2 regions of the Achromobacter sp. FW305-C-30-7 genome follow, and region 2 is predicted to be linked to the other one. Evidence: predicted binding sites of a transcription regulator. Region 2 holds the regulator's gene; the other holds the start of a gene.
What was found. The regulator FliA, encoded in region 2, starts transcription of late flagellar genes. The targets are predictions, from matches to a motif close to CTAAAGTTTNNNNNNNNNNNGCCGNTA.

Region 1 (15,894 bases), on a different contig from region 2:
TGTTCATCACCAGCCAGAACCATGGCTTCGCGGTCGACGCGGCCAGCCTGCCGGCCACCGCGCGCGTGACGCATGTTTCGCTGTTCGACGGCACGCTGCAGGGCTTCGAGCTCACCGACCGCCCGGCCTTCTGCTTCCAGGGTCACCCCGAAGCCAGCCCGGGTCCGCACGACATCCTTGAACTGTTCGACAAGTTCATCGACCTGATGTCCGGCCAAAAGTAAAGATTGCATCATGCCCAAGCGTACAGACCTAAAAAGCATACTCATCATCGGCGCCGGCCCCATCATCATCGGGCAGGCCTGCGAATTCGACTATTCCGGCGCACAGGCGTGCAAGGCGCTCAAGGCCGAGGGCTATCGCACCATCCTGGTGAACAGCAACCCGGCCACGATCATGACGGATCCGGAAACGGCCGACGTCACCTACATCGAGCCCATCACCTGGCAAGCCGTCGAAAAGATCATCGAGCGTGAAAAGCCCGATGCGCTGCTGCCCACGATGGGCGGCCAGACCGCGCTGAACTGCGCGTTGGACCTGGCCCACCACGGCGTGCTGAAGAAGCACAACGTGGAACTGATCGGCGCCAACGAGCACGCCATCGAAAAGGCCGAGGACCGCCAGAAGTTCAAGCAGGCCATGACCGACATCGGCCTGGAATCGGCCAAGTCGGGCGTGGCCCACAGCATGGACGAAGCCTGGGAAGTGCAGCGCCGCATCGCGGCCGAAGTCGGCACTTCCGGTTTCCCCGCCGTGATCCGCCCCAGCTTCACCATGGGCGGTTCGGGCGGCGGCATCGCCTACAACGCCGAAGAATTCGAAACCATCTGCCGCCGCGGCCTGGAAGCTTCGCCCACCAGCGAACTGCTGATCGAAGAGTCGCTGCTGGGCTGGAAGGAATTCGAGATGGAAGTGGTCCGCGACAAGGCGGACAACTGCATCATCGTCTGCTCCATCGAAAACCTGGACCCGATGGGCGTGCACACGGGCGACTCCATTACCGTGGCGCCGGCTCAGACGCTGACCGACAAGGAATACCAGATCATGCGTAACGCATCGATCGCGGTATTGCGCGAGATCGGCGTGGATACGGGCGGCTCGAACGTGCAGTTCGCGGTCAACCCCCGCGACGGCCGCATGATCGTCATCGAGATGAACCCGCGCGTGTCGCGTTCGTCGGCGCTGGCCTCCAAGGCCACCGGCTTCCCCATCGCCAAGGTCGCCGCGCGCCTGGCCGTGGGCTACACGCTGGACGAACTCAAGAACGAAATCACCGGCGGTGCCACGCCCGCTTCGTTCGAACCCTCGATCGACTACGTCGTCACCAAGGTGCCGCGTTTCGCCTTCGAGAAATTCCCCACCGCCGACGCGCGCCTGACCACCCAGATGAAGTCCGTGGGTGAAGTCATGGCCATCGGCCGCACCTTCCAGGAATCATTCCAGAAGGCGCTGCGCGGTCTGGAAGTCGGCGTCGACGGCCTGAACCAGAAGACCACCGACCGCGAGAAGCTGCAGGTCGAACTGGGCGAACCCGGTCCGGAACGCATCTGGTACGTGGGCGACGCCTTCGCGCAGGGCTTCACGCTGGACGAAGTGCACAACATCACGCACATCGACCCGTGGTTCCTGTCGCAGATCAAGGAAATCGTCGACATCGAACTGGCGCTGGAACAGAAGACGCTGGCCGACCTGGACTACGCCACGCTGTGGGAACTCAAGCGCCGCGGTTTCTCCGACCGCCGCCTGGCTTTCCTGCTGGATTCCTCGGAATCCGAAGTGCGCAAGCTGCGCCACCAGTTGAATGTGCGTCCGGTCTACAAGCGCGTCGATACCTGCGCCGCTGAATTCGCCACCCGCACGGCCTACATGTACTCGACCTACGAGGAAGAGTGCGAAGCCGCGCCCACCGACCGCAAGAAGATCGTGGTGCTGGGTGGCGGTCCGAACCGCATCGGCCAGGGCATTGAGTTCGACTACTGCTGCGTGCATGCCGCGCTGGCGCTGCGCGACGATGGGTACGAGACCATCATGGTCAACTGCAACCCGGAAACCGTGTCCACCGACTACGACACTTCCGACCGCCTGTACTTCGAGCCGCTGACGCTCGAAGACGTGCTGGAAATCGTCCACAAGGAAAACCCGGTCGGCATGATCGTCCAGTACGGCGGCCAGACCCCGCTGAAGCTGGCGCGCGCCCTGGAAGCGAACGGCGTGCCCATCATCGGCACCAGCCCCGAATCCATCGACGTGGCCGAAGACCGCGAGCGCTTCCAGAAGCTGCTCAACAAGCTTGGCCTGCGCCAGCCGCCCAACCGCACCGCGCGCACGGAAGGCGAGGCCCTGGCCCACGCCGCCGAAATCGGCTATCCGCTGGTGGTCCGCCCCAGCTACGTGCTGGGCGGCCGTGCCATGGAAATCGTGCACGAGCAGCAAGACCTCGAGCGCTACATGCGCGAGGCCGTGAAGGTCAGCAATGACTCGCCCGTGCTGCTGGACCGCTTCCTGAACAACGCCACCGAAGTGGACGTGGACTGCCTGGCCGACGGCGAAACCGTCTTCATCGGCGGCGTCATGGAACACATCGAGCAGGCAGGCGTGCACTCGGGCGACTCGGCTTGCAGCCTGCCGCCGTACTCGCTGTCGGCGGAAGTCATCGCCGAGATCAAGCGCCAGACCACGATGATGGCCAAGGCGCTGAACGTCAGCGGCCTGATGAACGTGCAGTTCGCGATCCAGGGCGGCGACGTCTACGTGCTGGAAGTGAACCCGCGCGCTTCGCGCACGGTGCCTTACGTTTCCAAGGCCACCGGCCTGCAGCTGGCCAAGATCGCCGCGCGCGCCATGGCAGGCCAGACCCTGGCCGCCCAGGGCATCACCAAGGAAGTCGTGCCGCCTTACTTCTCGGTCAAGGAAGCCGTGTTCCCGTTCGTGAAGTTCCCGGGCGTGGACACCATCCTGGGTCCGGAAATGAAGTCGACCGGCGAAGTGATGGGCGTGGGCACGAGCTTCGGCGAAGCCTTCGTCAAGTCGCAATTGGCCGCGGGCGTGCGCCTGCCGGAATCCGGCACGGTGTTCATCAGCGTCAAGAACCAGGACAAGCCCCTGGCGGTGGAAGTGGCGCGCGGCCTGCACGCGCTTGGTTTCAAGCTGGTCGCCACGCGCGGCACGGCTGCCGAGATTGAATCTGCCGGCATCCCGGTGCAGTTGGTGAACAAGGTCAACGAAGGCCGTCCGCACATCGTCGACATGGTGAAGAACGGCGAGATCGCGCTGGTCATCAACACCGTCGAAGAGCGCCGCAACGCCATCGCTGATTCGCGCACCATCCGCACCCAGGCGCTGGCCGCCCGCGTGACCTTCTTCACGACCATCGCCGGCGCCCGCGCCGCTGTCGAAGGCATGCAGTATCTGCGCCAAGGTCTGGGCCTGCAGGTGTATCCGCTGCAGGAGCTGCACGCTTCCTTGCAAGGCTAAGCCGGCAAGCGACACAATAGGGCACGCGAGAGCGTGCCCTATTTTTTTGCAACGCGATTCCGCAACGCCACTACAGGCATCAGGCACACATGGAAAGAGTCTTCATCACCGGCGCCAGCAGCGGCCTGGGACGCGCCCTGGCGCAGCAGTACGCAGCCGCAGGCGCCACCCTGGGCCTGCTGGGCCGGCGCGAGGACGCCTTGCGGGAACTGGCCGACAGCCTGCCGGGCGAGCACCGCTGCTATGCGGTGGACGTGCGCGATCGCCAGGCCCTGCATGCCGCGGCCCAGGATTTCATTGCGTTCTGCCAGGGACGGGTGGACGTGGTCATCGCCAGCGCCGGCATCAGCGCAGGCACCCTGACCGAGCATGGCGAGGACTACGATGTCTTCAAGGCTATCGTCGATACCAATCTGCTGGCCACCGTGGCGACTTTCGAGCCCTTCATTGCGTCCATGCGGGCGGCGGGATCAGGCCGGCTGGTGGGCATTGCCAGCGTGGCGGGGGTGCGGGGGCTGCCGGGAGCGGGCGCCTATAGCGCGTCCAAATCGGCGGTGGTGACCTACTGCGAAAGCCTGCGGCTGGAACTGGCCGCCGAAGGCGTGGACGTGGTGACCATAGCGCCCGGTTACATCAAGACGGCGATGACGGCGCACAATCCGTATTCCATGCCGTTCCTGATGGAGGCGGATGCCTTCGCCCGCCGCGCGCGCAGCGCGATCGGGCGGGGCGCGTCCTATGTGGTGATTCCGTGGCAGATGGGCATCGTGGCCAAGCTGATGCGGCTTCTGCCCAACGCCGTCTACGACAGGCTGGCGCGCAACGCGCCGCGCAAGCCGCGCCGCGCGCGCTGAAGTCTCAGGGCACCACGTCGTTGCCGACCTCGTCGGTCACGTGGCCCACGTCGCCCCAGTCCAGCACCTGCCACTTGCGGCCCTGTACGCCGACGCGGTTGATGCTGACATTCAGCAGCGAGGCGTCGCGCGGCCCGTTCAGTGGCACGCCCGAGGCATGGCGCCAGATGATGTCCAGCACGCCGCCGTGCGTGAACATCAGGATGCGCTCGTCGTCGTGGCGGCTGGCAATGTCGTCCACGGTGGAGATGACGCGGGACTGGAACTGGCCCAGCGTTTCGCCGCCGTCCAGCGGGCGCAGCGGATCGCGGCTTTTCCAGGCGGCCGCAGCTTCGGGGGCCAGCACGTCGATGCGTTCGTGGTCCAGGCCCTCCAGCACGCCGAAGCCGCGCTCGCGGATGCCCGGCTCCACGCGCACGCGCAGGCCGAGCTGTTCGGACACGGGTACGGCGGTGGCGTGGGCGCGCTGCAGATCGCTGCTGTAGATGGCGTGGATGGGCGTGTGGCGGGCTTCCTCGCGCATGCGCGCGGCCAGCAGGCTGGCCTGGTTGACGCCGAATTCGTTCAGGGGGATGTCTTGCCAGCCTTGCAGGCGCCGCTGGCGGTTCCAGTCGGTTTCGCCGTGGCGGATGAACCAGATTTCAGTCATTACGATCTTGATGCAGAATTAAAGCTGGGCCGGCGCGATGGGCGCGCGCGGTTTCCAGATGGTTTGAATGATCGAGCTTAACGCGACCAGCGCGGGCTCGCTAGCGCGCTCGTAGGGCAGGATGAATCCGAGCATGGCGTCGACGCGCGCCTGGCCCCAGACGATGAAGTCGTTCGAGGCCGCGCCCGCCAGCGCCGCTTCCTCGCGCAGCAGGGCGCAACCGGCGCCCGCGCGCACCAGCGCGTCCAGGTTGGCCTGGTCGTCGTTCTGCATCACGATGCGCGGCGACAGGCCATGGCGTTCGAACATATCGCGTAGCAGCAGGTGCGTGTGGCTGCCAGCGGGGCCGTCCAGCCAGGGCAATTGCGCCACCTCGCGCCAGCCGCCGCGCTTGAGCACCGCGGCGTGCTCGCGGGGCATGGCGATGCGGTAGCGCACGCTGCGCAGCGGCTGCCAGAGCACGCCGCGCGGCGGATTGGCGGCGATGATCAGCGCCGCCGGCAGGCGGCCGGTGCTGACTTGCTCGGCCAGCGCGGCGGCGGGCAGGGTCTGGGTCTTGAGTTCGACCAGCGGCAGGCGCTGGGTGACGGCCGAGGCCAGTTCACCCAGGCGCAGGAAGTCCGGCTTCTCGCTGGGCACGCCAAGTTCGACCGCGCCATGCAGGCTGCCCTGCAGCTGCTGGGCCTCGGATTTGAACTGCGCGCCCAGCACCAGCAGCGATTCGGCGGTGGGCAGCAACACCTCGCCGGCCTTGGCCAGGGCCAGCCGGCCGCCGCTGCGGTCGAACAGCGCCACGCCCAGGCTTTGCTCCAGCGCCTTGATCTGGGCGGTCACGGCAGGCTGGGTCAGCGACAGCGCCTCGGCCGCCTTCGTCAGGTTGCCCAGCCGGGCGACCGTGACGAAGGCGCGGATCTGATAGATTTCCATGGGCCAGAGTTTAGGCCGCCAGCAGCCGCACTTGGGTAGGTTCCAGCCCGATGGAGACCGGGGCGCCGATCGGGAAGGGCGACAGCCCCGCCAGATGCGACTGGTCCGCCGTCAGCCGCTGTTCGCCGATCTGCACCTGATAGCGGGTAAATTCGCCCAGGAACTCGCTGCTTTCCACGATGCCCGGCAGCCAGACGTAGCGCGCGTCGCCCAGCCCGTCCGCCATTTCGATCTGCACGGTATGCGGACGGAAGCTGGCCGCCAACCGCGACGCGGCCGGCGCTTCTCCGGCAAGCGGCAAGCGCAGGTCGCCCACGCCTTCCACCGCCAGCACCAGGCTGCCGCTGGTGCGTTCGCGCACATCGCCTTCCAGCACGTTCATCGTGCCCACGAAGTTGGCGACGAAGCGGTTGACCGGATAGTCGAACAAGGTGCTGGGCGCCCCGATCTGCTGGACCACGCCATGGTCCAGCACCGCCATGCGGTCGGCGGTGGTCATGGCTTCTTCCTGGTCGTGGGTGACGAAGATGGTGGTGATGCCGAGCCGGCGCTGCAGGCTGAGCAAGTCCTGGCGCATCTGCACGCGCAGCTTCTTGTCCAGGTTGGACAGCGGCTCGTCCAGCAGCAGCACCTGGGGCTCGATGACGATGGTGCGGGCCAGGGCCACGCGCTGCTGCTGCCCGCCGGAAAGCTGGTTGGGCCGGCGCTTGCCGTACTGGGACAGGCCGACCAGGTCCAGCGCGGCTTCCACCTTGGCGCGGATCTCGGCGCGCGGCAGCTTGCGTTCGACCAGGCCGAAGGCCACGTTGTCCCACACCGTCATGTGCGGCCACAGGGCGTAGTTCTGGAACACCATGCCGATATTGCGGTTCCAGGGCGGCGTGCCGCTGATGTCCTTGCCGTCCACCAGCAGCTGTCCGGCGCTGTGCCGGTTGAAGCCGGCGATCAGGCGCAGCAGCGTGGACTTGCCCGAGCCTGACGGTCCCAGCAAGGCGAAGAACTCGCCGGGCTCGATGCTGATGTTGACGTCCTTGAGCACTTCCGTCTTGCCGTAGGACAGCCGGATGTTGCGGCATTCGACGCTGACTTTCTTCATGCGGATTCCCCTTCATTGCGAGCCGGCCGCTGGCGCGACTGGGCGCGCTCCACCAGCAGGTGCGATACATACGTGCCGATGGCCACTGCGGCCACCGCCAGGACGCCGAGCGCAGCGCCCGGGCCCCGGCCCGCCGCGCTCTGCATGTACAGATAGATGCCGTAGCTCATGGGCGCCTGGCTGTCCTTGGTCACCAGCATGATGGTGGCTGAAAGCTCTACCGCCGCTGTCACGAAGCTGGTAACGAAGCCTGCCAGCATGCCGCCGGCCATCAGCGGCACCACCACGCGGCGTATCGTGCTCATGCGGGTCGCCCCCAGCGATTGCGCGGCTTCCTCCAACGAGATGTTGATCTGCTGCAGCGACGCCACGCAGGAGCGCAACGCATAAGGCAGCCGCCTTACCGAGTACGCGATCATGATGATGATCCACGACGAGGTCAGCAGGGTGCCGGTGCCCGGCAGTTCGATGCCGCGGAAGGTGCGCAGAAAACCGATAGCCAGCACGATGCCCGGGATCGCCAGCGCGGCGGAGGCCAGGAAGTCCAGCCACTGCCGCGCGGGCAGCCGGGTGCGCAGCATCAGGTACGCAATGGCGGTGCCGAGGATCACGTCCACGCCCGCGGCCAGGCCGCAATAGAGCAGGGTGTTGGCAATCATGCCCTGCGATTCGGAGAACACCGCCGAGTAATGCGCCAGCGTATAGCCGTCCGGTAGCGGCGCGAAGCTCCAGACGCTGGCCAGCGACAGCAGCAGCACGCCCATGTGCGGCGACAGCACCAGCAGCAGCACCAGGATGATCCAGCCATAGGCCAGCACGCTTTCCATCGGCCGCAGCTTGCGCTTCTGGATGGAACTGCCGCCCTTCTGCAGGGTGGAATAGTCGCGGCCCTTGAGCACGCGCGCCGACAGCCACAGGGCCAGGATCGAGAACCCGACCATGATGACGCTGATCACATACCCCAGCGGGTCTTCCAGACCGACCTGCGTGATGCGCAGATAGGCTTGCGGCGCCAGCATGTTGGTGGTGCCCAGCACCAGCGGCGTGCCCAGGTCGTCGAATACCTTGACGAACACCAGGGACGCGCCGGCCACGTAACCGGGCAGGGCCAGCGGAAAGATCACGCGGCGGAAAAGGCGGAAACCCCGCGAGCCCAGGTTGAAGGCCGCTTCCTCCATGGCGCCGTCGATATTGCGCAGCGCCACCACCAGGTTCATCAGGATGAACGGGAAGTAGTGCAGCGACTCCACGAAGATGACGCCGTTCAAGCCTTCCATGAACGGAATGGTGAAGCCGAACCAGTCGTTGAGCAGCAGGTTCACGCTGCCCGAGCGGCCGAAGATCAGTTGCATCGCGACCGCGCCCACGAAGGGCGGCATGATCAGCGGTAGCACGCCCAGCGTCTGGATCAGCAGCGCGCCGCGGAAGTCGAAGCGCACGGTGAAGTACGCCAGCGGCACGGCGATGAGCGAGGCTAGCAGCGCCGACCAGCCCGCTACGTAGAGGCTGTTGAAGAAGGCTTCCTTCATCAGCGGCTGGTTGAAGAAGGCGCCGAAATGGCCCATGGTGAAGCTGCCGTCGGCGTTCACGAAGGCGCTGTAGAACACCGTGCCCACTGGCACGGCCAAAAACAGCAGCAGAAAACCGAACACCAGTAGCGCCGTCAGCAAGGGGCCGACGGGCAGGCGCGAGTGGCCCGAAGAATTCATCGAGATTCCCGAAATCGTTGCCAGGGGAAAACCGCGGCGGCGGACGGGACTGGTCCCGTCCGGCCCGCGCGCGTCCTGCGGGTGTGGCGGCCTAGAGCGCGGCAGCCTGCTTGGCGAGCTTCACGGCTTCTTCATAGTTCGCCTTGGAACGGCCGTTCCACTCGCCTTCCAGCTGGGTGATCTGCTGGTTCACGGCGGCGTCCTTCTTGTTGCCCGCGAAGATCGCCAGGAACGCCGGATCCGCGGCCTTCTTGCCGTCGACCAGCGGCGCCCAGGTCAGCTTGCGGGCCTGTGCCAGCAGCTCGGCAGCCTTGCCACTCTTGGCCTTGTCGCCCAGCTTGGCTTCGGCGTCGTAGATGGCCTTGGTGGCGGCCTGCAGTTCCTTCAGGCGGAACGTCACCGTCTGGTCATACAGCGACTGCACCACGTAGTAGCGCGACTGCGACAGGTCGGCGTTGAATTGCACCTTGCTGCGCTTGGCGATTTCGGCGGGGTCGGGATAGCCCTGGGGAATCTTGCCGGCCAGCGCCGTGTAGGGCAGCACCGGCAGGCGCGAGATCTTGGGCTCCAGCAGCAGTTCCTGCCCGGCCTGGCTGAGCGTGAAGGCGATGAACTTCTTGCCTTCCTCGGTGTTCTTCGCGCCCTGGATCAACGCGATGTTGGCCGGCACGATGGCGGTTTCGGAGGGGTAGACGAATTCCACCGGGAACTTGGAATACTTGCTGGACAGGCCGAAGAAGTCGATCACCGGCCCGGCGCCGAACTGGCCGTTGTTCACGCCATCGGGCACGCCGAACGAGCGCTCGGTGACCGCGCTGCTGTTGCCCGACATGCGCAGCAGCGTGCTCCAGCCCTCATCCCAGCCCTCGCCCTGGAGGATGGTTTCCACGGTCAGGTGCATGGTGCCCGAGCGCGACGGCGAAGTGATGCCGACGTGGCCGAACCATTGCGGCGACAGCAGGTCCTTCCATTCGACCGGCGCGGGGATCTTGTGCGCGGCGATGTAGCGCGTGTTGTAGATGATGCCGTAGCCGGCCAGGGCCTGGCCCAGGTACATGCCGCCCGGATCGTTGATGGGGTAGTTGCCGATCTTGTCCGGCACCTGCTTGTTGGCCACGTCGGCGGAGTTCGCCAGCAGCTTGTCGCGGCCCAGCACTTCGAAGGCGTCGGGCGCGCTGGCCCAGAACACCTCGGGACGCTGGCCGGCGGGCGTTTCGCGCACATAGGCGATGCCCGACACGGTGTTCTTGTTCAGGATTTCCAGCGTGATGCCGGGGTTGGCCTTTTCGAAGGCCGTCTTGTAGGCCTGGGTCAGGTCTTTGGGGAACGACGTGATCACCGTGACGGTGCCTGCCAGGGCAGGGGCCGCGCAAACGGCCAGCACCGCACCTGCAAGGGCTGTGCGCATTGCATGCATGGTTTGTCTCCGTGGTTTTAGATTTGTCCGGAGACAGTACTGGCCGGCCTGGACAGCGTCCAATCAGAAATTTTGATGCGCGCCATCAATGCGGGCGCCCCGGCCGCGCGGGGCGCCGTGCCTTGCCCGCTAGGCGGTGGCGGATACGCCGCCTTGCATGGCCCGGGCCTGCTTGTCCATCACTGCTGTGATCTGCTGCTGGATCTGCATCGCCTGGGCATTGAGCGCCATCAGTTGCTGGGCCTTCATTTCGGCCGGCATGCCGCTGGCCTTGACCTTGGCGATCTGGTCCATCACGCGCTTGAGCTGCTTCTGCAGTTCCTTGATCTGGCGCGTGTAGGCGTCGTCGTTGCTGGAGTCTTCGGTTTCCTTGGTTTCCTGCACGTTGCCCATTTTCAGGCCGCCGGGGGCGTTGACGCGGATCTTGCCGTCCGCGGACACCGTACTCGCTTCCGCGTCCGAGGCGCTCTTGGCTTCCTTGTTGGCCTGGATCTTCTGGGCCCAGAGGTCGGCCAGGCTGTTGATTCGGGAACTGCCGCTGATGGGATCGATCGCCATGATTGCTCCTGCCGCCTATGAGGATTTCGGGGTTTTCACTAGTACGGCATTCTGACGGTGAACTTAAGCATTGCCGCCCGTTTGCGGCCCCCTTTACACTGGCGCCCGCTCACACCCAACACCTACTTTGGGATATCCATGTCCAATTCCTACTTTCCACGCTGGCGCCTGGCGGACGACTCCGAACCCGGCGTCATCATCGCGCCCGATGAAAGACTGTCCTGGCCCAAGAACGTGGCCATGGGCGCGCAGCACGTGGTCGCCATGTTCGGCTCCACCGTGCTGGCGCCGCTGCTGATGGGTTTTGACCCGAACGTCGCCATCCTGATGTCAGGGATCGGCACCCTGATCTTCTTCCTGTTCGTCGGCGGCCGCGTTCCCAGCTACCTGGGCTCCAGCTTCGCCTTCATCGGCGGCGTGATCGCGGTGACCGGCTATGCCGGCGGTGGCGCCAACGCCAATATCGGCGTGGCCCTGGGCGCCATCATCGCCTGCGGCCTGGCCTACACGCTGATCGGCCTGATCGTCTGGTTCGTCAACGCGAGGGCCGGGGGCGGCGCGAACTGGATCGACACCCTGATGCCGCCCGTGGTCACGGGCGCGGTGGTCGCGGTCATCGGCCTGAACCTGGCCCCTATCGCCGCCAAGGGCGCGATGGGCGCGTCGGGCTTTGACAGCGTGATGTCCATGGTGACCATCCTTTGCGTGGGCGGCATCGCCGTGTTCACCAAGGGCATGGTGCAGCGCCTGCTGATCCTGGTCGGCATGATCCTGGCCTGCGTGTTGTACGGCATCCTCGCCAACGGCATGGGCCTGGGCAAGCCCATCGATTTCTCCGGCGTGGCCGCCGCGGCCTGGTTCGGCCTGCCGCACTTCGCCGCGCCGGTGTTCAAGGCCGAGGCCATGGGCCTGATCGTGCCCGTCGCCATCATCCTGGTGGCCGAGAACCTGGGCCACGTGAAGGCGGTCAGCGCCATGACCGGCCAGGACCTGGACCGCTACCTGGGCCGCGCCTTCGTCGGCGACGGGGTCGCCACCATGGTGTCCGGCGCGGTGGGCGGCACGGGCGTCACCACCTATGCCGAGAACATCGGCGTGATGGCAGTCACACGTATCTACTCGACGCTGGTGTTCGTGGTGGCGGCCCTGATCGCCATCGTGCTGGGCTTCTCGCCCAAGTTCGGCGCGCTGATCCAGATGATCCCCGCGCCCGTGCTGGGCGGCATGTCGGTGGTGGTGTTCGGTCTGATCGCCATCGCCGGCGCCCGCATCTGGGTGGTCAACCAGGTGGACTTCAGCGACAACCGCAACCTGATTGTGGCCGCGGTCACGCTGGTGCTGGGCGCGGGCGACTTCACGGTCAAGCTGGGCAATTTCACGCTGGGCGGCATCGGCACCGCCACCTTCGGCGCCATCATCCTGTACGCCCTGCTGCGCCGCAGGAAGTAAGCGGCGCGGCCATGCGCGGACCTGGCGTCCCGCGCATGGCCGGCTGGCGCGCCTAGGTGCGCGACAGCCGCGAGGCGGCGCCCGTGCCGGTTAGCGCCACCGGCGCCGCCTCGATCACCTGTCCCGATTGCGTCTTGAATACGGAGGTTGCCTCCGCCAGGCGCCGCGCCTGTTCCTCCATCGCGGCCGCTGCGGCGGAGGCTTCCTCGACCAGCGCGGCATTCTGCTGCGTGACCTCGTCCATCTGCGTGATCGCCAGGCTGACCTGGTCGATGCCGCCGGCCTGCTGGGCCGACGCTGCTGAAATTTCAGCCATGATCGCGGCCACCCTTTGCACCGAATCCACGATTTCCTGCATGGTCTGCCCGGTGGCAGCGACCTGGGCCGATCCGGCGGCGACGGTGTCCACCGAGGCCTCGATCAGCGTCTTGATCTCCTTGGCGGCCTGTGCGGCGCGTTGGGCCAGCGTACGGACTTCGCCCGCTACCACGGCAAAGCCCTTGCCCTGTTCGCCGGCGCGCGCGGCCTCGACTGCGGCGTTCAGCGCGAGGATATTGGTCTGGAAAGCGATGCCGTCGATCACCGACACGATGTCCGAGATCCGCCGCGAGCTGTCCGAGATGCCGTGCATGGTGGCCACTACCTGCTCCACGTTCTGGCCGCCGCGTTGCGCCACGTCCATGCTGACCGCAGCCAACTGATTGGCCTGGGCGGCGTTCTCCGCGTTCTGCTTGACGGTGACCGCCAGCTCTTCCATGGTCGAAGCCGTTTCCTCTAGCGCCGCGGCCTGCTCTTCGGTGCGCACCGACAGGTTGGCGTTGCCGGCCGCGATTTCAGCCGCGCCCACGTTGATCTCGTCTACTCCCTGTCGGACCGACGTTACGGTGCGGGTCAAGCCTTCCTGCATGCGTTTGAGCGAGGCGAACAGGACGCCGATCTCATTGTTGGAGCGGGTCTCCACGCGGTTCGTCAGGTCGCCGGCCGCGATGCGATCGAAGTGCCGGCCGGCCTCCTGCAGCGGACGGAGCACGGCGCGCCGGATGAAGGTCCAGCACAGCGCGGTCAGGAGCAGGGCGACCGATATCAGCGCGACCGCCGAGATCCGTGCGGTGGCGTAGGTCTGCTCGGAGCTTGCCAGCACGCCGTCGCTACGCTCCTGGACCCGGCCCAGGAAGGCTTGCATGTCTTTCATGAAGTAGGCGTCGGCCTGGGGCAGCCGCCCCTCGTCCTGACGGTACTTGGCTGGCGAGCGTGCCTTGATGTTGGACTCCAGCGTGTCCAGGATGGCGGCGTATTCGGTGAATCGCCCCTGCAGCGTCTGGGCTAGCTGCTCACCGCGCGGGCTCTTGGGTACGGCCATGTAGCGGGCGAAACGCTCGCGCGCCTGCTTCAGGTGGTTGGCGGCTTCCTCGCCAGCCAGCCCGGCCTGGTCCATGCCGCCGGCCTGCATGGAGGCCATCCCAGCGCCGAGCGCCAGCCGCGCGCGCAGCAGAGCGGCGTTGGCTTCGTAGAGCGGGTCGACCTGATGGACCGCGACATTGTTCAGGTCCTTGATCTCGGTCACGCTTTTCTCGGCGTTCATCCAGCTCAAGCCGCAAGCCAGCGTCAGGGCGACCACAAAGCAGCCCAGAACCAGCAGCATTCCAGTACGGACTTTCAGTTTTTCCAGCATGAGAGCTCCTCGTTCTTGAACGCGATCCGCTGCGTGCGGGAACGGCCCCGGCCGCCCGCCGCCTGGCGGAACGGCGAACGTCGCGCCGGATGGCTGCGATGCGTCCGCCACCACTGCAAACACCCGCAAAAATAAGACTCTTGCGCCTGGCTTGTGCTTGTGATCCGCCAGGCCCTGCGCAAGCGATAGTTCTCTTAATGCAATATGTATTTAATTGTTATTAATGACACAATTTGTTGTTTTATACTGCCTTAGCCCCGTTTTCCTGGCGTTTTTGGGAGTTGCTTTTCTACTGCAAGGCAAAAAACTATCGAAAAGTAGTTTTTATGCAACATGAGCGCCGGCAGATGCACCGCGCTGAGTCCGTGCCACCGGGCTTCCGGGTGAATCGGGAAAACCTGAAAGAAATGACGGGTTTTAGCGGGTTTTAGCGGGTTACAGCGGCGAAATGCGGCGAAAACGGCGTTTTCTCCGGCGGCTTGCAATTCCCGTGGACTTTGACCACAATATGACCTTGATTGCCCCGGTTCCGACCCGAGCCGGGGTTTTGTTTTGGTCGTCCGCGCCGCTCGTCAATGTCGATACCCCGATCGACGGCGCGCGCCAGGATTACGACCTTCACCGAGAACGCTCCGTCCGGGGCGTTTTCTACTTTTGTTTGGGAAACGACATGTCTGCCATTCCTTTGACCGTGCGCGGGGCCGAGCGCTTGCAAGAAGAGCTCCAGCGGCTGAAAACCGTGGAACGTCCTGCCGTTATCAACGCGATCGCTGAAGCGCGTGCGCAGGGTGATCTGTCGGAAAATGCCGAATATGACGCAGCTCGCGAGCGCCAAGGCTTTATCGAGGGCCGGATTGCCGAGCTTGAAGGCACGCTTTCCAATGCCCATCTGATCGACCCGACCGCCCTTGAGGCCGAAGGCCGCGCCGTGTTTGGCGCCACCGTCGACATCGAGGACCTGGATTCGGGCGATCGCGTGACGTACCAGATCGTCGGCGACGTTGAAGCCGACATCAAGTCGAACCTGATTTCCGTGTCGAGCCCGGTGGCGCGCGCGTTGATCGGCAAGAGCGAAGGCGACGTGGTCGAGGTCGTGGCCCCGGCTGGCGTTCGCGAGTATGAAGTCCTGGGCGTCCGTTACATCTGACGCCAATGTAGTAAGCTGGATGTTGTCAAAACACCATGGTTCGAACCGTGCGTTCGACTGAATTCCGCGGTTTAATGCGGATCGCTATGGTGGACCGGGCGCGTAAAGCGCCCGTTTTTGTGCCCGGCGCTTACCTTTTCGACGACTTGCGGCTGGTGCCGCTGCGTGCCCCGGCCCGCAGGCTGAGCGCGCTGCCGCCGCGGCGGGGAATGCCGTGACCGCTGGCAGTGGTCTTTTTGGTGCCGGGACGCATGGGCTTGCCGTTCTTGTTGAGCTGGTCCTGGGGCACGAAGCGCGTCTTCGGCTTGGGCTCTTCGGATTCGCTGCGGCGAGGGCGCTTTGCCAGGGTCTTGCCTTCGGCGGCCAGCTTCTTGGGCGTATGCGGCTCGGAGGCGCGGCGCTTGGCGGGGCGTTCGGGTTCCATGGCGGCCAGCGCGGCGGGCTTGATATTGCCGGCCAGCGGGCGGAACAGGATCAGCGTCTTGCCCAGGTGGTGCACGGGAGCGCAGGAAAGCGTGTCGCAGATGGTCGACAGCATTGCGTCGCGGGCCTCGCGGTCATCACCGCCGGCGCGCACCTTGATGAGGCCATGCGAAGTCAGTGCCAGGTCGATTTCCTTGAGCACGGCTTCGGTCAGGCCATTGTCGCCAATCAGGACGACGGGGCGCAGAGGGTGAGCGGCGGACCGAAGGTCGCTGCGCTCACGAGAGGTAAGTTCTAATATAGGCATGCGTGGAATTGTACGGTAATGGCCAAGAATAAATTCTCCAAAGACTGGATTCACCAGCACATCAACGATCCCTATGTGAAGCTGGCGCAACAGAAGGGCTACAGGGCCCGCGCCGCCTTCAAGCTGATCGAGATCCTGGATACCGAAAAGCTGATGCGCCGGGGCGACCTGGTGGTCGATCTGGGCTCGGCGCCCGGCAGCTGGTCCCAAGT
Region 2 (15,894 bases):
CCGCCGTCGACGGCCTGTTGGACCATTTGAAGCATTTCGGCCTGATCGTGTCGGATGCGCAGAGTTGGTGCGCGTATCTGGAAGACGCGCTGCGCGAATCCGATGGTCGGGGGCCATATTGGAGTCTCTATATCGACGCGCTGGCGCGGCGCAATTTTGAACAGCGCCGGGCAGGCGGCCTGCCGACGGCGGGCCGCGCCCAGGCGGTCAGCAAGTCGGTGCTCAAGGAAGCGCACGATTTGGCGACGCAGTTGAACGCCAGGCGCGATGGCGATTTCGAGGCGCGGGCCCGCGACCTGGTCAAGCGCGCGCCGGATTACGGCTCGGCCTGGGAAGTGCTCGGTACGGTGTTGCGCGAAACCGGCAAGGCGGACGAATCGCTGGGCGCCTTCCTGGGCGCGCTGCGGGCAGGAGGCGAAGATGCGGATTGCTATGTCGCAATGGCCATGTCCCTGCGCGCATTGCGACGTCCGGTGGAACTGGACGCCGCCTGCCGCCGCGCGCTGGAGCTGGTCCCGGATCATCCCCAGGCCCTGAACGTACTGGCGAATTGCTATCGCAGCGCCGCCCGGTTCCATGAGGCCGTTGCCACGTTCCGACGCATCCTTGAGCTCAATCCGGACAGTATCGAAGCGTGCGGAAACCTGGGTGTGGCCCTGGCGGACATGGGGGATTTCGCTGGCGCGGAAGAGCAGTATCTGCGCGTGCTGGCCGCCCAGCCCGACAGCCCGACCGTGCAGAACGCATACTTTTTCGGTATGAACTATTTTCCGGATCGAACCCCGGAAGAGATTTTCGAAATCTACCGTTCGTACGACGAGCGTCTATGCGCGCCGCACCGGGCATTTTGGAAACCCCATGGGAATATGCGGAATCCGGACCGGAAATTGCGCATCGGCTATGTCTCGCCGGATTTCCGCAACCACCCGGTGCGCCTGTTCCTGGCGCCTTTGATGGCCCAGCACGACAAGTCGGCGTTCGAAGTTTACGCGTATGCCCAACTGGACCAGGAAGACGAAGGCACCGCACAGTTCAAGGACTATGCCGATCACTGGTTGAGGACCAATGGCCTGTCGCATGACGCGCTGGCGCAGCGCATACGCGATGACCAGATCGATGTGCTGGTGGACCTGGCCGGCCACACTTCGCATAACCGCTTGGCCACTTTCGCGCGCAGGCCGGCGCCCGTGCAGGTGACCTGGCTGGGTTTCGGCTGCACGACCGGCCTGTCCGCCATCGACTACATCCTGATGGATGACGAGATGGCGCCACCTGGAACCGACCATCTGTTCGTCGAAAAGCCGTGGCGCCTGGACAAGACGAACTTCGCGTACCGGCCGAAGGTGGGCATGGGCGAGGTTTCCGATCTGCCGGCGTTGAGCAATGGCCACGTCCGCTTTGTCACGCTGTCCCGAGCGATCCGCTTCAACTACCGGGTCGTGCGCGCCTGGGCGGAGATCTTGCGCCGGGTGCCGGGTTCGTGCCTGGTGGTCGACAGCAACAGCTATTTCTCCGAGCGGATGCGTAGCGACCTGCTTCAGGCCTTCGGCCGGCACGGTATCGACCCGGACCGGCTGGAAATCGGGTTCCATTCGCCGCCCTGGGACGTGCTGCGCGGCGCGGACATCACGCTGGACTGCTTTCCGCACAATTCGGGCACGACCCTGTTCGAGAGCCTCTACATGGGCCTGCCGTACGTGACCTTGGCCGGCCCCCTGGGCGTCGGCCGGATCGGGGCTTCGACGCTGTCGGGCCTGGGGCGGCGCGAATGGATCGCGCAGACGGAAGCCGAGTACGTGGAAAAAGTGGTGGCAATGGCCAGCGACATCCCCGAGCTGGCGCGCATACGCGCCGGCTTGCGCCAGGAAATGCAGGCCAGCGCCTTGATGGATGAAACCGGCTTCGCCCGCAAGGTCGAGCAAGCCTATCGCGACATGTTCAAAAAGTGGTGTGAAGGATCCGTATGAAGGCCGTCATTCTCGCGGGGGGGCTGGGTACCCGCATTTCCGAAGAAACCCACGTCAAGCCCAAGCCGATGGTCGAGATCGGCGGTCGCCCGATACTGTGGCACATCATGAAGATGTACTCCGCCCACGGCGTGAATGATTTCATCATTTGCTGCGGCTACAAGGGTTACGTCATCAAGGAATACTTCGCCAATTACTTCCTGCACATGTCGGACGTGACGTTCGACATGGCCAAGAATCAGATGGAAGTGCATCAACGCCATGCGGAGCCGTGGCGCGTGACGCTGGTGGATACCGGCGACGACACCATGACCGGCGGCCGCCTGAAACGCGTCGCCAGCTACGTCAAGGAAGAGGAGGCGTTCTGCTTCACCTATGGCGACGGCGTGGCGGATGTGGACATATCTGCGCTGATCGCCTTCCATCACAAGCATGGCAAGCTGGCGACGGTGACGGCGGTCCAGCCGCCTGGCCGTTATGGCGCGCTGAAGATGGAAGATGACCTGGTCGCCGGGTTCACGGAAAAGCCGCGCGGCGATGGCGGTTTGATCAACGGCGGCTTCTTCGTGCTGTCGCCCAAGGTTCTGCCCCTGATCGAGGCCGACCATATCTCCTGGGAAATGGAACCCCTGGAATCGCTGGCCAAGGGCGGCGACCTGATGGCATTCAAGCACGCGGGCTTCTGGCAGCCGATGGACACGCTGCGCGAAAAACGCATGCTCGAGTCCCTGTGGGAGGCGGGCAAGGCCCCGTGGAGAATGTGGTGAACGTAGCGTCCGGCGCCTTCTGGCACGGCAAACGCGTCCTGCTCACCGGACACACCGGCTTCAAGGGCGGCTGGCTCGCCCTTTGGCTGCACAAGCTCGGGGCGGAGGTCGTAGGCGTGGCGTTGCCGCCCGCCGCGGACCGGCCCAGCCTGTTCGAATCGGCAGCGATCGGCGGCGTGGTCCAGAGCCATTTCTGCGATATCCGGGACGCCCAGGCCTTGGCTGCCATTGTGCGCCAAGCCCGGCCCGAGATCGTGCTGCACCTGGCGGCGCAGCCGCTGGTGCGGGCTAGCTACCGCGAGCCCTTGCAGACCTTCGACACCAACGTCATGGGCACGGCGAACCTGCTGGACGCGTTGCGCGGACTGTCGGAAGTTCGCGTGGCGCTGTGTATTACCACCGACAAGGTCTATCGCAACGAAGAATGGCCGTATCCCTACCGCGAGACGGATGCTTTGGGGGGACATGATCCCTACAGCGCCAGCAAGGCGGCGGCCGAGCTGGTGGCCGCGTGCTACCGCGACGCCTTCCTGCGCCAGCAGGGCGTGGCGCTGGCCACGGCGCGGGCGGGCAATGTGATCGGGGGAGGGGACTGGTCCGAAGACCGGCTGCTGCCCGATGCCGTGCGCGCCTGGCAAGGCGGCGGGGTGTTGGAAATACGCAGTCCGGATTCGGTGCGGCCCTGGCAGCACGTGCTGGAGCCGCTGGCGGGCTACATGCGCCTGGCAGAGGCTCTGTGGACGCGGTCGGAACTGGCCGGTCCGTACAACTTCGGCCCGCCGTCGCAAGACACGGCAACAGTGCGCGAAGTGGTCGAGCTGGCGCGCGAGGCCTATGGCCGAGGCGGCGTGACGTATGGCCAGTCCAGCAACGGTCCGCATGAAGCGGGCCTGCTGGCACTGGATACGGCGCGTTCCCGGACGGTGCTGGGCGTGCAGGCGCGCTGGTCGCTGGCCGCGAGCGTGGCCGAGACGATGCGCTGGTATCGCGCGTACCAGGAAGGGGCCAACGCCCGTGTCCTGTGCGACGCCCAAATTGCGGCGTTTGGGCCGGTCTGAACTGGCTGGCCGCCGCTTCAAGAACACAACGGTTTTAGAGATAAGCAATGAACCCTAATGAAATCCGTGCGCAGATCGCTCAGTTGGTCGATCAGTATCACGAGGCCCAGGAACGAGAGCGCACGCCCTATGAGCCGGGCAAGACAGCGGTGCCGCCGTCCGGAAAGCTGATCGGCGCAGCCGAGCTCAAGGCGATGGTCGACGCCTCCCTGGACGGCTGGCTGACGACCGGGCGCTTCAACGAAGCATTTGAACAGCGCCTGGCACAGTACCTCGGTGTTAAACACCTGATCACGGTCAATTCCGGTTCGTCCGCCAACCTGGTGGCATTTTCGACGCTGACCTCGCCCAAGCTGGGCGAACGCGCGATCCGCCGCGGCGACGAGGTAATAGGCGTGGCGGCGGGCTTCCCCACGACTGTGAACCCCATCCTGCAATTTGGCGCGGTTCCGGTATTCGTCGATGTCGAGCTGGGCACGTACAACGTGGACGCTAGCCGCCTGGAGGCCGCGATCACGCCGCGCACCAAGGCCATCATGCTCGCCCATACGCTGGGCAATCCGTACAACTTGGACGCGGTCACGGCCTTGTGCAAGAAGTATGGCCTGTGGCTGATCGAGGACTGTTGCGACGCCCTGGGTTCGACCTATAACGGCCGCATGGTCGGCACGTTCGGCGATATCGGCACGCTCAGCTTCTATCCCGCGCATCACATCACGATGGGTGAGGGAGGGGCAGTCTTCACCAACGATCCGCATCTGAAGCTGATCGCCGAGTCGTTCCGCGACTGGGGGCGTGACTGCTACTGTGCGCCGGGCAAGGACAATACCTGCGGCCGCCGCTTCTGCCAGAAGCTTGGCAGCCTGCCCGAAGGCTACGACCACAAGTACACCTACTCGCACATCGGCTACAACCTGAAGATCACGGACATGCAGGCCGCCTGCGGCCTGGCGCAACTGGATCGGGTGGAGGAGTTCGTGGCCCGGCGCAAGGAGAACTTCCGTTTCCTTAAGGAACGGCTCGCGTCGTGCGAGGAATTCCTGATCCTGCCTGAAGCGACCCCCGGATCGGACCCGTCGTGGTTCGGTTTCCCGATTACCTTGCGGCCCGAGGCCGATGCGCGCCGCGTCGACCTCCTGACCTACCTGGATCAGGACAAGGTCGGAACGCGCCTGCTGTTCGCCGGCAACCTGACGCGTCAACCTTCCATGGTCGGCCAGAACTACCGCGTATCGGGAGATCTCACCAACACCGAAATCATCATGCAGAACACCTTCTGGATTGGCGTTCAGCCCGCGCTCACACGCGAGATGCTGGAATACGCGGCAAGCCGGATCGAACTGTTCTTCGGCCAGGGTTTCTGACATGCGAGTCGAAGCCCTGGCGATCCCGGGCTGCTATCTGCTGACCCTGCCATGCTTCCCGGACGCGCGCGGCGAGTTCCGCAAACTGCTGCATGCGCCGTCGCTGGCGGCGCTGGGGCTGGAGACCGGATTCGTCGAATCCTACGTCTCGGTTTCGCACCGCGGGGTGCTGCGCGGCCTGCATTTTCAGCTGCCGCCGTCCGACCACGCCAAACTGGTTTCCTGCCTGACGGGGCGCGCGCGCGACGGCCTGCTGGACTTGCGCCGGGGCTCTCCGACTTACGGGCAATCGCTGTCGCTGATGCTGGATGGCACGGTGCCGCAGGCCCTATACGTGCCTCGCGGCGTGGCCCATGGCTTTGCCGCGCACAGCGATGGCACCGCGCTGCTGTACTACACGACTACTGTCCATGATCCCGAGCGTGACGCGGGCGTACACGCGGACAGCGCGGGCATCGATTGGTGGGCGGGCGCCGCCGATGTGGGCGTGCCCATCATGTCGCCCCGCGACGCCGCGCTGCCGCAGTTCCAGGACTTCGAGTCGCCTTTTATCCACGGTGAATCGGCATGAGCCTGTGCGTACTGGTCACGGGCGCAAGCGGCTATGCGGGCGGGGTCATTGCCGCGCGCCTGCGCGCTCTGGGCATGTCGGTGATCACGGCCGGCCGGGCCAGCGCCAATGACCTGCGGCTGGATCTGGCCGATCCGCGTGGCGTAGCGGGCCTGGACCTGCCCGCCGGCATCGACGCTTGCGTGCACGCTGCCGCGATGCATGAGGTGGCTTGCCGGGCAGACCCGCAGGCCGCCTACGTGGTCAATGTTGCCGGCACCCGCGCCTTGTTGCAGGCCTGCGAACGGGCAGGCATCCGCCGTCTGGCATACATCTCGACGTTTCACGTATACGGCCGGCCGGAGGGCGACTTGGACGAGTCCGCTCCACCCACACCGGCCAACGATTACGGTTTGACGCATCTACAGGCTGAACAGCTATTCGAAATGGCGGCTGGCAGCATGAACGCTTCGGTCGATATCCTGCGGCCCGCCAATCTGTACGGCGCGCCTGCCTCCTGGGACGGCTTCGACCGCTGGACGCTGGCGCCGTTTGATTTTTGCCGGCAGGCGGCGCGGGACGGCCGGATCGTCCTGCACGGCCAGGGACGGGCCGTACGTAATTATCTGGATGCCGCGCATGTCGCCGAGGTCGTGGCCGAGCGCCTGCAAGGGCCGGGATCGGGCCTGACGCACTTGGCGGGCGAGGACTGGCGTATCCGCGACCTTGCGGAGCTGGCCGCGGCTCAGGCCAGCGCCTGCCTGGGCAGGTCCGTGGTGGTGCAGACGGGAGAAGCCCAGGAGATACAGGCACCTGCGTATCGCTATCGTTCCCGGACATTGGTTCCGCGCGAAGGCGACGAACGCGCCGCGATGGCCGCCTTTCTGACCCGGACGCTGGCGCATCTGACGGAGTGCAAGGCATGAACCGGATTTCAACGCTGGCAAAAATCTCCCCATTGGCCGATATCGAACGCTCGGTGCGCGGCAATGCCGTGGTGATCGGCGATCACGTCACAATAGACAGCTTCGTGAAGATCAAATTCGCGGGCGGCGACGGCGACGTGCATATCGACGACCAGGTCTATCTGAATTCGGGTGTGGTGATCTATTCGGGCAATGGCATCCGTATCGGCCGCGGCACGCTGATTGCCGCCAATACGACCCTGGCGCCCACCAACCACGAATACCGCAGCCGCGACCAGACGATCATCGAGCAGCGTTTCATGCCCAGCAAGGGCGGCATAGTCATCGAGGACGATTGCTGGATCGGCGCCAACTGCGTATTGCTGGATGGCTGCATCCTGCGGCGCGGCTGTGTCGTGGCGGCCGGCACGGTCTTGCGTGGCGAATGGCCTGAGTATGCGGTGATCGGCGGCAGTCCCGCAGCGGTGATGCGCTATCGCGAATCCGCTGGGAAGTAAGAGTTTAGGAGTTTGGCAATGACATCGTCGACAAAGGGCGGCCAAGGTGCCGCCGGCGGACAAAAAATAGGTTTGAACGAAGCGTTCGAATTGGCCGTGCGCCATTGGCGGGAAGGCAAGCGCGCGGAAGCGGCCCACATCAATGGGCAGATCCTCGGCGCCCGTCCCGGACATCAGGGGGCGCGTCATCTGAAGATGACGCTGGAGCACGGCGTGCAGGGCCTGGCCTTTACCGCGCTGCGCCTCTCCGACCCGGAGCTCTACAGCATCGGAGACTATAGCTACGGCACGCCGTCGGTGTTTCCGCACAATCAGCCACACGAGCCCGCGCGCTTGTCCATCGGCAATTTCTGCACGATCGGGCACGAGGTTGAAATCATCCTGGGTGCATATCATCGCCAGGATACCTATACGATCTATCCGTTTTCGGCCCCGCATTTCGGCACCTTGTTTTCCACCACCCGCCAGATCACCGATTACTCCACCACGAAGGGCGGGGTATCGATAGGCCATGACGTCTGGATCGGCGCCGGCAGCAAGATCATGGCGGGCGTGACGATAGGCACGGGCGCGGTCATCGGCGCGGGCTCGATAGTGACGCGAGATGTCGGCGCATATGAAATCTGGGCAGGCAATCCCGCGCAGTTCCGTCGCCGCCGGTTTGACCAGGAGGTCGCGGACCGCCTGATGGCGCTGCGCTGGTGGGATTGGCCCAAGGACCTCATCGAGCGCCATGCGCGCGACATCATGCGCGGCACGCCCGAAGCGCTCGACGCGTTGGCGCAGGGCCACGATGCCTGGCTTGCGGGATTGCGCAAGGATGTCACGGCGCCTTTTGAAATGCTGCAAGGCAGGTCAGGGTTGTTGCGCGCCCGCCGCTCATCCGACTGGCGCGAAGGTCGTCCGACCTGGGTGGTGTTGCACGGTTCGCTGGGCAATATCGCGACCGTGCAAGGCATTGAAAAGCATCTTTCGGACATGAACCTGCTGTTTGTCGACCTGCCGGGTTGCGGCGGCAGCACGGCGCCGGCGGATATGTCCGTGGACGGCTTTGCCGACGAACTATTGCCTGCGCTGCTTGCCGCGGTTCCCGGAGGATTCGGCGTGCTGGGCGCCTCTTTTGGTGGCAGCGTCGCATTGGCCATTGCGCGCCGCTCGTCGCGGTGCACTTCCGTCGTGCTATTGGACACGCCATTCAGCGCAGCAAAACTCTGGCATAACCATGCATTCCTGCGCGGCGCGATCGCCTCTCGGCCCGATGACCGCTATCTGCGCAGCTTCGCGCTGGAGATTTATGGCGTGACGCCCACGGCTGCCGTGGAACGCGAGTACTGGCATTTGTTGGATGGCATCGCCGTGCCGGTGCTGGTGGTGAGCGGCGATGTGCCGATGCTGCCGCAACGCAAGATGCCGCCCGTGCCGTGCTGCCTGGACGAGGCGGATCTGGCGCAACTGCGCGGCCTGGGTTGCCGGATCGAGCGGGTGAAAGGCGGCCACGATCTCATCAATGACAATCCGGCCGCCGTGGCGGCGCTGGTGCGATCTGCAGAAACGGTTGTTGCCTGAATGATGAGATAGACCCAGCTCTACGCGATGCGGCGCTGAATGAAGCAAGAAACGAGAATGGGCGGAATTGGATTCCGCCCATTTTTTTGTCTCTGCGTCACGAGGGAAGAGGGCAGTCCGCCATAAAAAAACCAGCCCGGAGGCTGGTTTTTGGTACTGCTTCGGCGCGGACAAGGGAAGCAACTTGCCTTCCCCTGCTGCCCCGCGGACTGTCTGCTGGAATTAACGCAGCAGCGACAGAACCGTTTGCGGCACTTGGTTGGCCTGGGCCAGAACCGAGGTGCCAGCCTGTTGCAGGATCTGAGCCTTGGTCATGTTCGACACTTCCGTGGCGTAGTCGGCATCTTCGATGCGCGAACGAGCGGCGGACAGGTTGTTGATCGTGTTGTTCAGGTTGGCAACGGTCGATTCGAAGCGGTTTTGAATCGCACCCAGCGAGCTGCGCTGCGAGTCGATGTTCTGCAGAGCCTTGTCCAGACCGGCCAGCGGGTTGGCCGTTGCGCCCTTGTTCAGGCTGGTCAGCGGGATCGAGTCGGTCTTCAGCGTGAACGCTGCGGTGGTGTTGGCCGTCGTGGTGTCGGCATCCTTCGGGTTCACGGCGATGTAGTAGCTGCCGTTAGCGCCCGAAGCGACGTCGAAGCCCTTGGCCTTCAGGTTGCCGGATTCGGTAGCGTCAGCGGCCGTGATGTCGACCTTGACGAACCAGTTGCCATTGTCGTCGGCTTGAGCTTCCGTACCAATGGAAACGCTCGAGGCGGCGACGCCCAGACGGCCGGCCAGAGTGCCGGTGGCAGCTTCGGCAACGGTGTTGCTGGTGACGGCGGTGGTCGAGCCGTAAGCGGCCTTGTATTCCGTACCGGTCAGAGCGGCCTGAGTGCCACGCGGGCCGGAGACGTTGAAGCCGTCCAGACCCAGGGTCTTGGCGGTGACTTCCTTCAGGTCGATCGTGATGGTTTCGCCGTCGTTGGCGCCAACTTGGATCGTCAGCTTGTTGTCCTTGGCCAGGACGTTCACGCCGTTGAACTGGGTTTGGGCCGACACGCGGTCGATTTCGTCCAGGCGCTGCTTGATTTCAGCTTGGATCGAGTCCAGGTCGGTCGGCGAGTTCGTGCCGCTGGTGGCTTGGACCGACAGCTGACGCACGCGCTGCAGGTTGTTGTTGATTTCGTTCAGCGCGCCTTCGGTCGTTTGAGCGATCGAGATGCCGTCGTTGGCGTTGCGGGCGGCTTGGGTCAGGCCCTTGATGTTCGCGGTGAAGCGGTTGGCGATGGCTTGGCCAGCGGCGTCGTCCTTGGCGCTGTTGATGCGCAGGCCGGAGGACAGGCGCTCGATGGCGCTGCCCAGTGCCGATTGCGACTTGTTCAGGTTGTTTTGAGCAACCATCGAGAGGTAGTTGGTATTGATAACGGCAGCCATGTTGGTGCTCCCAAGAGAGAAAGGCTTCTTCAAACCGGGCAGCGACGCCGCCCACTGGTGTTAACGGGAAAGTTCGTCGACTTTGTGTCTAGGAATCTCTCCGTTGCCAGGATTACGGCAGTCCAAAATCAATCTTTAGCGCTATTTCGCGAAAGTCGACATTTTTCTTGGATTCACCGGAGGAGGGCGTGTCCGGTGCCGTGACGCACTGTATCGGGCAGGCGCTACACAAGCCGTGTTGTCTCTGTGTAGAGATGGGCGCCGTGGCAACCTCTTACAGGAAAGAAGCCCGGAGCGAATGTGCCGGTAGCGCTGGTGACCAGACGGCAGCAATGAAAACGGACGCGATACGCGTCCGTGTTGCCGACAGCCTTTGCCCTCCTGGGCTCGTTCCTGCGGGGTGCTGATTCAGATCCTAGATCACCTGGGCGATCTGCCCATCCTGGGGCAATTCCTGCCAAGCCTGTTCCTTCAGCTTCACCCGAATTCGCGCGGTCGCCTGCGACCGCAACTGGCATACCCGCGCCTCGGTCACATTGAGGATCGCGCCAATTTCCTTCAGGTTCAGCCCCTGTTCGTAGCAAAGCGACAACAGCAGTTTTTCACGCTCGGGGAGGGAGTCGATGGCGTGGACCAGCGCCTGCCGGAAGTCGCCTGCCAGGAGCGAATCCAGCGGATTGCCGCCCGCCGCGCCGTGGTTCAGGGTGGCAGCCCAGTCGGATTGGCCGCTGGCCGAGTCGGGTTCGGTGGCGAAGTCCTCGTAGTGCACGATCTGAACGCCCTGGGCGTCGTGCAGCAGCGATTGGTAGTCGCCCAGCGGCATGTCGAGTTGTTGCGCGATTTCGGCTTCGCTTGGCGCGCGCATCAAACGCTGTTCGAGCTGCTGGATGGCCTGTTCGATCTTGCGCGCCTTGGCGCGGACGCTACGGGGCAGCCAGTCTTGGCCGCGCAGTTCGTCCAGCATCGCGCCGCGGATGCGGGTGGTGGCATAGGTCTCGAACTGGGCGTCGGCCGTTTCCTGATAACGGCGCACGGCGTCGAGCAGGCCAATCATGCCGGCTTGTATCAGGTCGTCGAGTTCTACGCTGGCGGGTAGCCGGGCGAGCAATTGCAGGGCCAGCTTCCGCACTAGCGGGGCATATTCGACCAGGCTGTCATCTGCGTGAGGCATTGCGGGAATGTCGGGCGGGTCCATCGTGGCGCGTAAGCTGTTGTCAATTTGCGACATTGTCGACAAACGCGCGGCTGAGCTAAAGCTAGGTGGATTTAATGATCTGCAAGGTGCCATTGTCGGCAAACAACACCGTTTCATTCCTCAAAGTACGCAATGTTTTGAATGCTTATTTGGCAAATTGACGTAAATTTGTCCGAAACTTATATGTCAAGGTGTATCGGAAAAGGTAAGTTGCGCAACATCAACAAAGTTTTGTCATATAAGTCATAGAAAATGACATCAGCTGTGGTAAATTTTACTTAAATTGCGAACAAATGATACATTTCGCATCAATGCAAGGTGTATCGGACGTGAAGGCAACGGGATTCCGGTGCTTTTGCTTACATGAGCCCCCATCGGCGGGATAGGGAATAGGGAGTTGGGCGTGCAACAAGTCGAAAATTCATTGCTGACAGACATTCGCGAAGTGAATCTGTCTTATTTGTTACTGGCGCAGCGCATGCTGCGCGACGACTACGCGGCGTCGATGTTCCGCCTGGGATTCAGCAACGAGGTTGCTGACATCCTCATGCGCCTTTCGCCGGCGCAGTTGGTCAAGCTCGCAAGCTCCAGCTCGCTGCTGTGCCGCTTCCGCTTCGATGACTACAGCCTGCTCTCCGCCCTGACCCATGACGTTCTGGGTGGTGCGCTGCAGCAAGCGCATGCAACCATCCTGCTGGCCAAGCAGCCTGTCGAAGAATTGGCCTGACGGCCTGATCATTCCCTCCGGAAACACGTGTAATGGCCACCAAGAGCGTTTCGCAGGAAGCGGATGACATTCTGCTTGCCAGCTCCATGATCACTTTGGGAGCCCGGCTGCAGGTGCTGGAGGCTGAAACCAGCCTCAGCCATGACCGCCTGGCGCGCCTGTACCGCGAAATCCGCGGCTGCTCGCCACCCAAGGGCATGCTGCCCTTTTCGGTTGACTGGTTCATGACCTGGCTGCCGAACATCCATTCCTCGCTCTTCTACAACGTGTATTCGTTCCTGAATGCGCGCACCAGCAGCAAGGGCATACGCGCCACCATCGACGCCTATCGTCTCTATCTCGAAAACGCCGGCACGGATGCCGCTGAAGGCGCAGAGCCCGTCCTGAGCTTCACGCGCGCCTGGATGCTGGTGCGCTTTTTCGATAGCGGCATGCTGCAAATGTCCGCCTGCCGCCAATGCGGTGGGCATTTCATTGCCCACGCCCACGATCCCCAGTCGGATTTCGTGTGCGCGATCTGCCGGCCGCCCCCCCGCGCTGGCAAGACGCGCGCCGCGGCCAAGGCGCGCGCCGGCACCCGCCCCGCGCCTGTTGCGAATACCGCCCGGCTCTGACCGGCGGCATCCAAATACATCAAAAGCCCTGGAAAACCCCCCGTAACCCGCCTTTTTGGGTCGAGGGGAACAGGGGATCATTGACGCCGGTTTTAGACTTCGTTGGCAGGGGCCTGATGTGTTGATTGTTATCGGTTTTCTCGTGGTGGCCGTGTCGGTCGTCGGCAGCTTCATAGCGCTGGGCGGCCATTTGGGCGCGCTGTACCAGCCGTTTGAACTCACGCTGATCTTCGGGGCGGCTTTCGGGGCTTTCCTCGCCAGCAACAGCAAAAAGTCGCTGATGCTGGTCAAGGCCGCGCTACCCGACTCGCTGAAAAGCTCGCGCTATGGCAAGGACGTCTACATGGAGCTGATGGCGCTTCTGTACGTACTGCTGAACAAGGCGCGCCGCGAGGGGCTCATGGCCATCGAATCGCATATCGAAGACCCGGAATCCAGTCCGATCTTCAGCGAATATCCCCGCATCGCCAAAGACGCCAAGCTCATGGAGTTCATCACGGACTACCTGCGCATCATGATCAGCGGCAACATGAGCTCCTTCGAAATCGAGACGCTCATGGACGAGGAAATCGAGACCTACCGCCACGAGCGCGAAGTCCCCGTGCGCGCCTTACAACAGATGGCCGACGGCCTGCCGGCCTTCGGCATCGTGGCGGCAGTGCTGGGCGTGATCAAGGCGCTGGCCGCCGTGGACCAGCCTCCGGCGATTCTGGGCGACCTGATCTCCAAGGCCATGGTGGGCACCTTCCTGGGTATTCTGCTGGCTTACGGCTTCGTGGGCCCGCTGGCCTCGCGCATCGACCGCCGCAGCGACGAAGCGACCAAGGTGCTGGAATGCATCAAGACCACGCTGCTGGCCAGCATGAACGGCTATCCGCCGCAACTGGCGGTGGAATTCGGCCGCAAGGTGCTGTTCTCGGCCGTGCGCCCGACCTTCGGTGAACTGGAAGAACACGTCCGGCAAGCCAAGTCCACCGCCACCGGCAAGGCCTGACGGAGCGGGCCATGAGCACGGTAAACAATCACCGCGTGGTGATCCGCCGCAAGAAGGGCGGGCATGGCGGCGGGCACCACGGCGGTAGCTGGAAGATCGCCTACGCCGATTTCATCACGGCGATGATGGCGTTCTTCCTGGTGATGTGGCTGATCAGCATTGTGCCGCGCGAAGAGCTCAAGGGCATCGCCGAGTACTTCCGCATGCCGCTGCGCGTCGCCATCGCGGGCGGCCCCAGTAGCTCGGCCGAGACCAGCGCGGTGCCGGGCGGCGGTAGCGACCCCCTGCGCAGCGAAGGCGATGTGCGCCGCGCGCAGGGCAACCGTGTCGAGGCCCAGCCCATGGGCGACGCCGAGCGCCGCGAGCAGCATCGCCTGGAAAACCTGAAAAAGCGGCTCGAGAACGTCATCGAGACCAGCCCGGTCCTGAAGAGCTTCAGGCCGCAGCTGCTGATCGACTTGACGACCGAAGGCCTGCGCATCCAGATCATCGACAACCAGAACCGTCCGATGTTCGCCACTGGCCGCGCGGATGTGCAGCCCTATATGCGCGACATCCTGCGAGAACTGGGTCCGGTCCTGAACGAATTGCCCAACAAGGTCAGCATTTCCGGCCACACCGACGCATCTCAGTATGCGCGCGGGGAGCGGGCCTACAGCAACTGGGAGCTGTCGGCCGACCGCGCCAATGCGTCGCGCCAGGAATTGGTGGCCGGCGGCATGAACGAAAGCAAGGTCCTGCGCATCCAGGGGCTGTCGTCCAGCATGAGCCTGGTTAAAGATGACCCGTATGCGGCCGTTAATAGACGTATCAGCCTAGTGGTGCTCAACCAGAGCACCCAGCGGCGCATCGAAAACGAGAACGCCGCAGCCGCGGACGTCAGCGCCAAGGATGCCCGCGAGGTGGGAACGGCAGTGGAGGCGGCGCAAGCCGCGGCCCAGGCCACGACGGCAACCAAACCAGGCGAGGCGGAGAGCAACCCGCCCGCGGAAGGGGTTCGATAGCAATGGCGGCAACGATTCTTGTGGCGGACGATTCGGCGACGATGCGGATGATCGTCCAGGCGACGTTGACGGGCGCGGGATGGCAGGTCTTGACGGCCGGCAACGGCCAGGAGGCCCTGGAAATGGCCAAGCGCCACCCGGTCGACCTGGTGGTCAGCGACTGGAACATGCCGGTCATGGGCGGCCTGGAGTTGATTCAGGGTTTGCGCCAGGAAGACCAGTACCTGGATGTGCCGGTGCTGGTATTGACCACCGAGGACGATGTGGACAGCAAGATGGCCGCCCGGGATCTGGGGGTCTGTGGCTGGCTTTCCAAGCCGGTCGACCCGGATGTGCTGGTGGAATTGGCGTCTGAACTGCTCGACGAGCAGGCCGGCGCGTAAGCAGGTTCATTTTTGAAGGCGTACGGGTCATGAGTTCTGGTTTGGACCTCAGTCAGTTTTACGAGACCTTTTTCGACGAGGCTGACGAGCTGCTTGCGCAGATGGAGCAGCTGCTGCTCGAGCTCGATGTGGGCGCGCCCGACATCGAGCAGCTCAACGCGATTTTCCGCGCGGCCCACTCGATCAAGGGCGGGGCGGCGACGTTCGGCTGTTTTACGCAGCTGGCGGGCACGACCCATTTGCTGGAAAACCTTCTGGACGCGATCCGTCGCGGCGAAATGGCGCTGCGCACGGACATGATCGATATTTTCTTGGAAACGAAAGACGTGCTCAAAAGCCAACTGGATGCCTATCGGGCCTCCGAAGAGCCCGATGAAGCCGTGTTTGAGCGTATCTGCGCTGTACTGAGGCAGCTTGCGCTGGAGCATAAGGATCCCGCTGCGGCCTCTGCACCGGCCGCGGTCCCCGCAGCGGCGGCAGCTCCGGCTCCGGCCCCCGCACCGGTGGCCGCCGCTCCGGCGCCAGCCCCCCAGCCGGCAGCGCAAGCGCCGGCTGCGGAAGCCGGCAGCCTGCCTCTGCGTGTGCGAATCACCAAGGTTTCGGACAAGGACGCTGCTTCCCTGCTCGAGGAAATGGGCAACCTGGGCAGCGTCAAGGCCAGTGAACGCGCCGACGGCGCCCTGACCGTGTGGATGGACAGCACCTGCACGCCGGACGATATCGAGGCCGTCTGCTGCTTCATTGTTGACGGCGACCAGCTGGAAATCAGCCGCGAAGCCGCTCCGGCGGGCGCGACCCAGGCTGCCGCAGCTCCCGCTGCGGCGCCGGCTCCTGCCGCTCCCGTGGCCCCCGCCGTAGCCGAGTCG

Region 1: a site for FliA is predicted at 10,726-10,752, ahead of AC3WOB_RS25195 (FlxA-like family protein). Genes of this name have one in related genera too.

Annotation. Positions count from the first base shown of each region.
Region 1 is NZ_JBYSYI010000009.1:88,502-104,395, forward strand. It holds gene carA (glutamine-hydrolyzing carbamoyl-phosphate synthase small subunit) at 1-224, shown strand, start outside; gene carB (carbamoyl-phosphate synthase large subunit) at 235-3,474, shown strand; gene AC3WOB_RS25165 (SDR family oxidoreductase) at 3,564-4,328, shown strand; gene AC3WOB_RS25170 (histidine phosphatase family protein) at 4,333-4,977, opposite strand; gene AC3WOB_RS25175 (LysR family transcriptional regulator) at 4,996-5,904, opposite strand; gene AC3WOB_RS25180 (ABC transporter ATP-binding protein) at 5,915-7,000, opposite strand; gene AC3WOB_RS25185 (ABC transporter permease) at 6,997-8,709, opposite strand; gene AC3WOB_RS25190 (ABC transporter substrate-binding protein) at 8,801-10,126, opposite strand; gene AC3WOB_RS25195 (FlxA-like family protein) at 10,256-10,684, opposite strand; gene AC3WOB_RS25200 (solute carrier family 23 protein) at 10,823-12,133, shown strand; gene AC3WOB_RS25205 (methyl-accepting chemotaxis protein) at 12,186-13,805, opposite strand; gene greA (transcription elongation factor GreA) at 14,476-14,952, shown strand; gene AC3WOB_RS25215 (YhbY family RNA-binding protein) at 15,083-15,682, opposite strand; gene AC3WOB_RS25220 (RlmE family RNA methyltransferase) at 15,701-15,894, shown strand, end outside.
Region 2 is NZ_JBYSYI010000004.1:602,002-617,895, forward strand. It holds gene AC3WOB_RS16630 (O-linked N-acetylglucosamine transferase family protein) at 1-1,967, shown strand, start outside; gene rfbF (glucose-1-phosphate cytidylyltransferase) at 1,964-2,734, shown strand; gene rfbG (CDP-glucose 4,6-dehydratase) at 2,731-3,792, shown strand; gene rfbH (lipopolysaccharide biosynthesis protein RfbH) at 3,840-5,156, shown strand; gene AC3WOB_RS16650 (dTDP-4-dehydrorhamnose 3,5-epimerase family protein) at 5,158-5,727, shown strand; gene AC3WOB_RS16655 (NAD-dependent epimerase/dehydratase family protein) at 5,724-6,632, shown strand; gene AC3WOB_RS16660 (acyltransferase) at 6,629-7,129, shown strand; gene AC3WOB_RS16665 (alpha/beta fold hydrolase) at 7,148-8,695, shown strand; gene AC3WOB_RS16670 (FliC/FljB family flagellin) at 8,918-10,111, opposite strand; gene AC3WOB_RS16675 (RNA polymerase sigma factor FliA) at 10,527-11,282, opposite strand; gene flhD (flagellar transcriptional regulator FlhD) at 11,710-12,033, shown strand; gene flhC (flagellar transcriptional regulator FlhC) at 12,066-12,647, shown strand; gene motA (flagellar motor stator protein MotA) at 12,766-13,641, shown strand; gene motB (flagellar motor protein MotB) at 13,653-14,645, shown strand; gene AC3WOB_RS16700 (response regulator) at 14,648-15,028, shown strand; gene cheA (chemotaxis protein CheA) at 15,058-15,894, shown strand, end outside.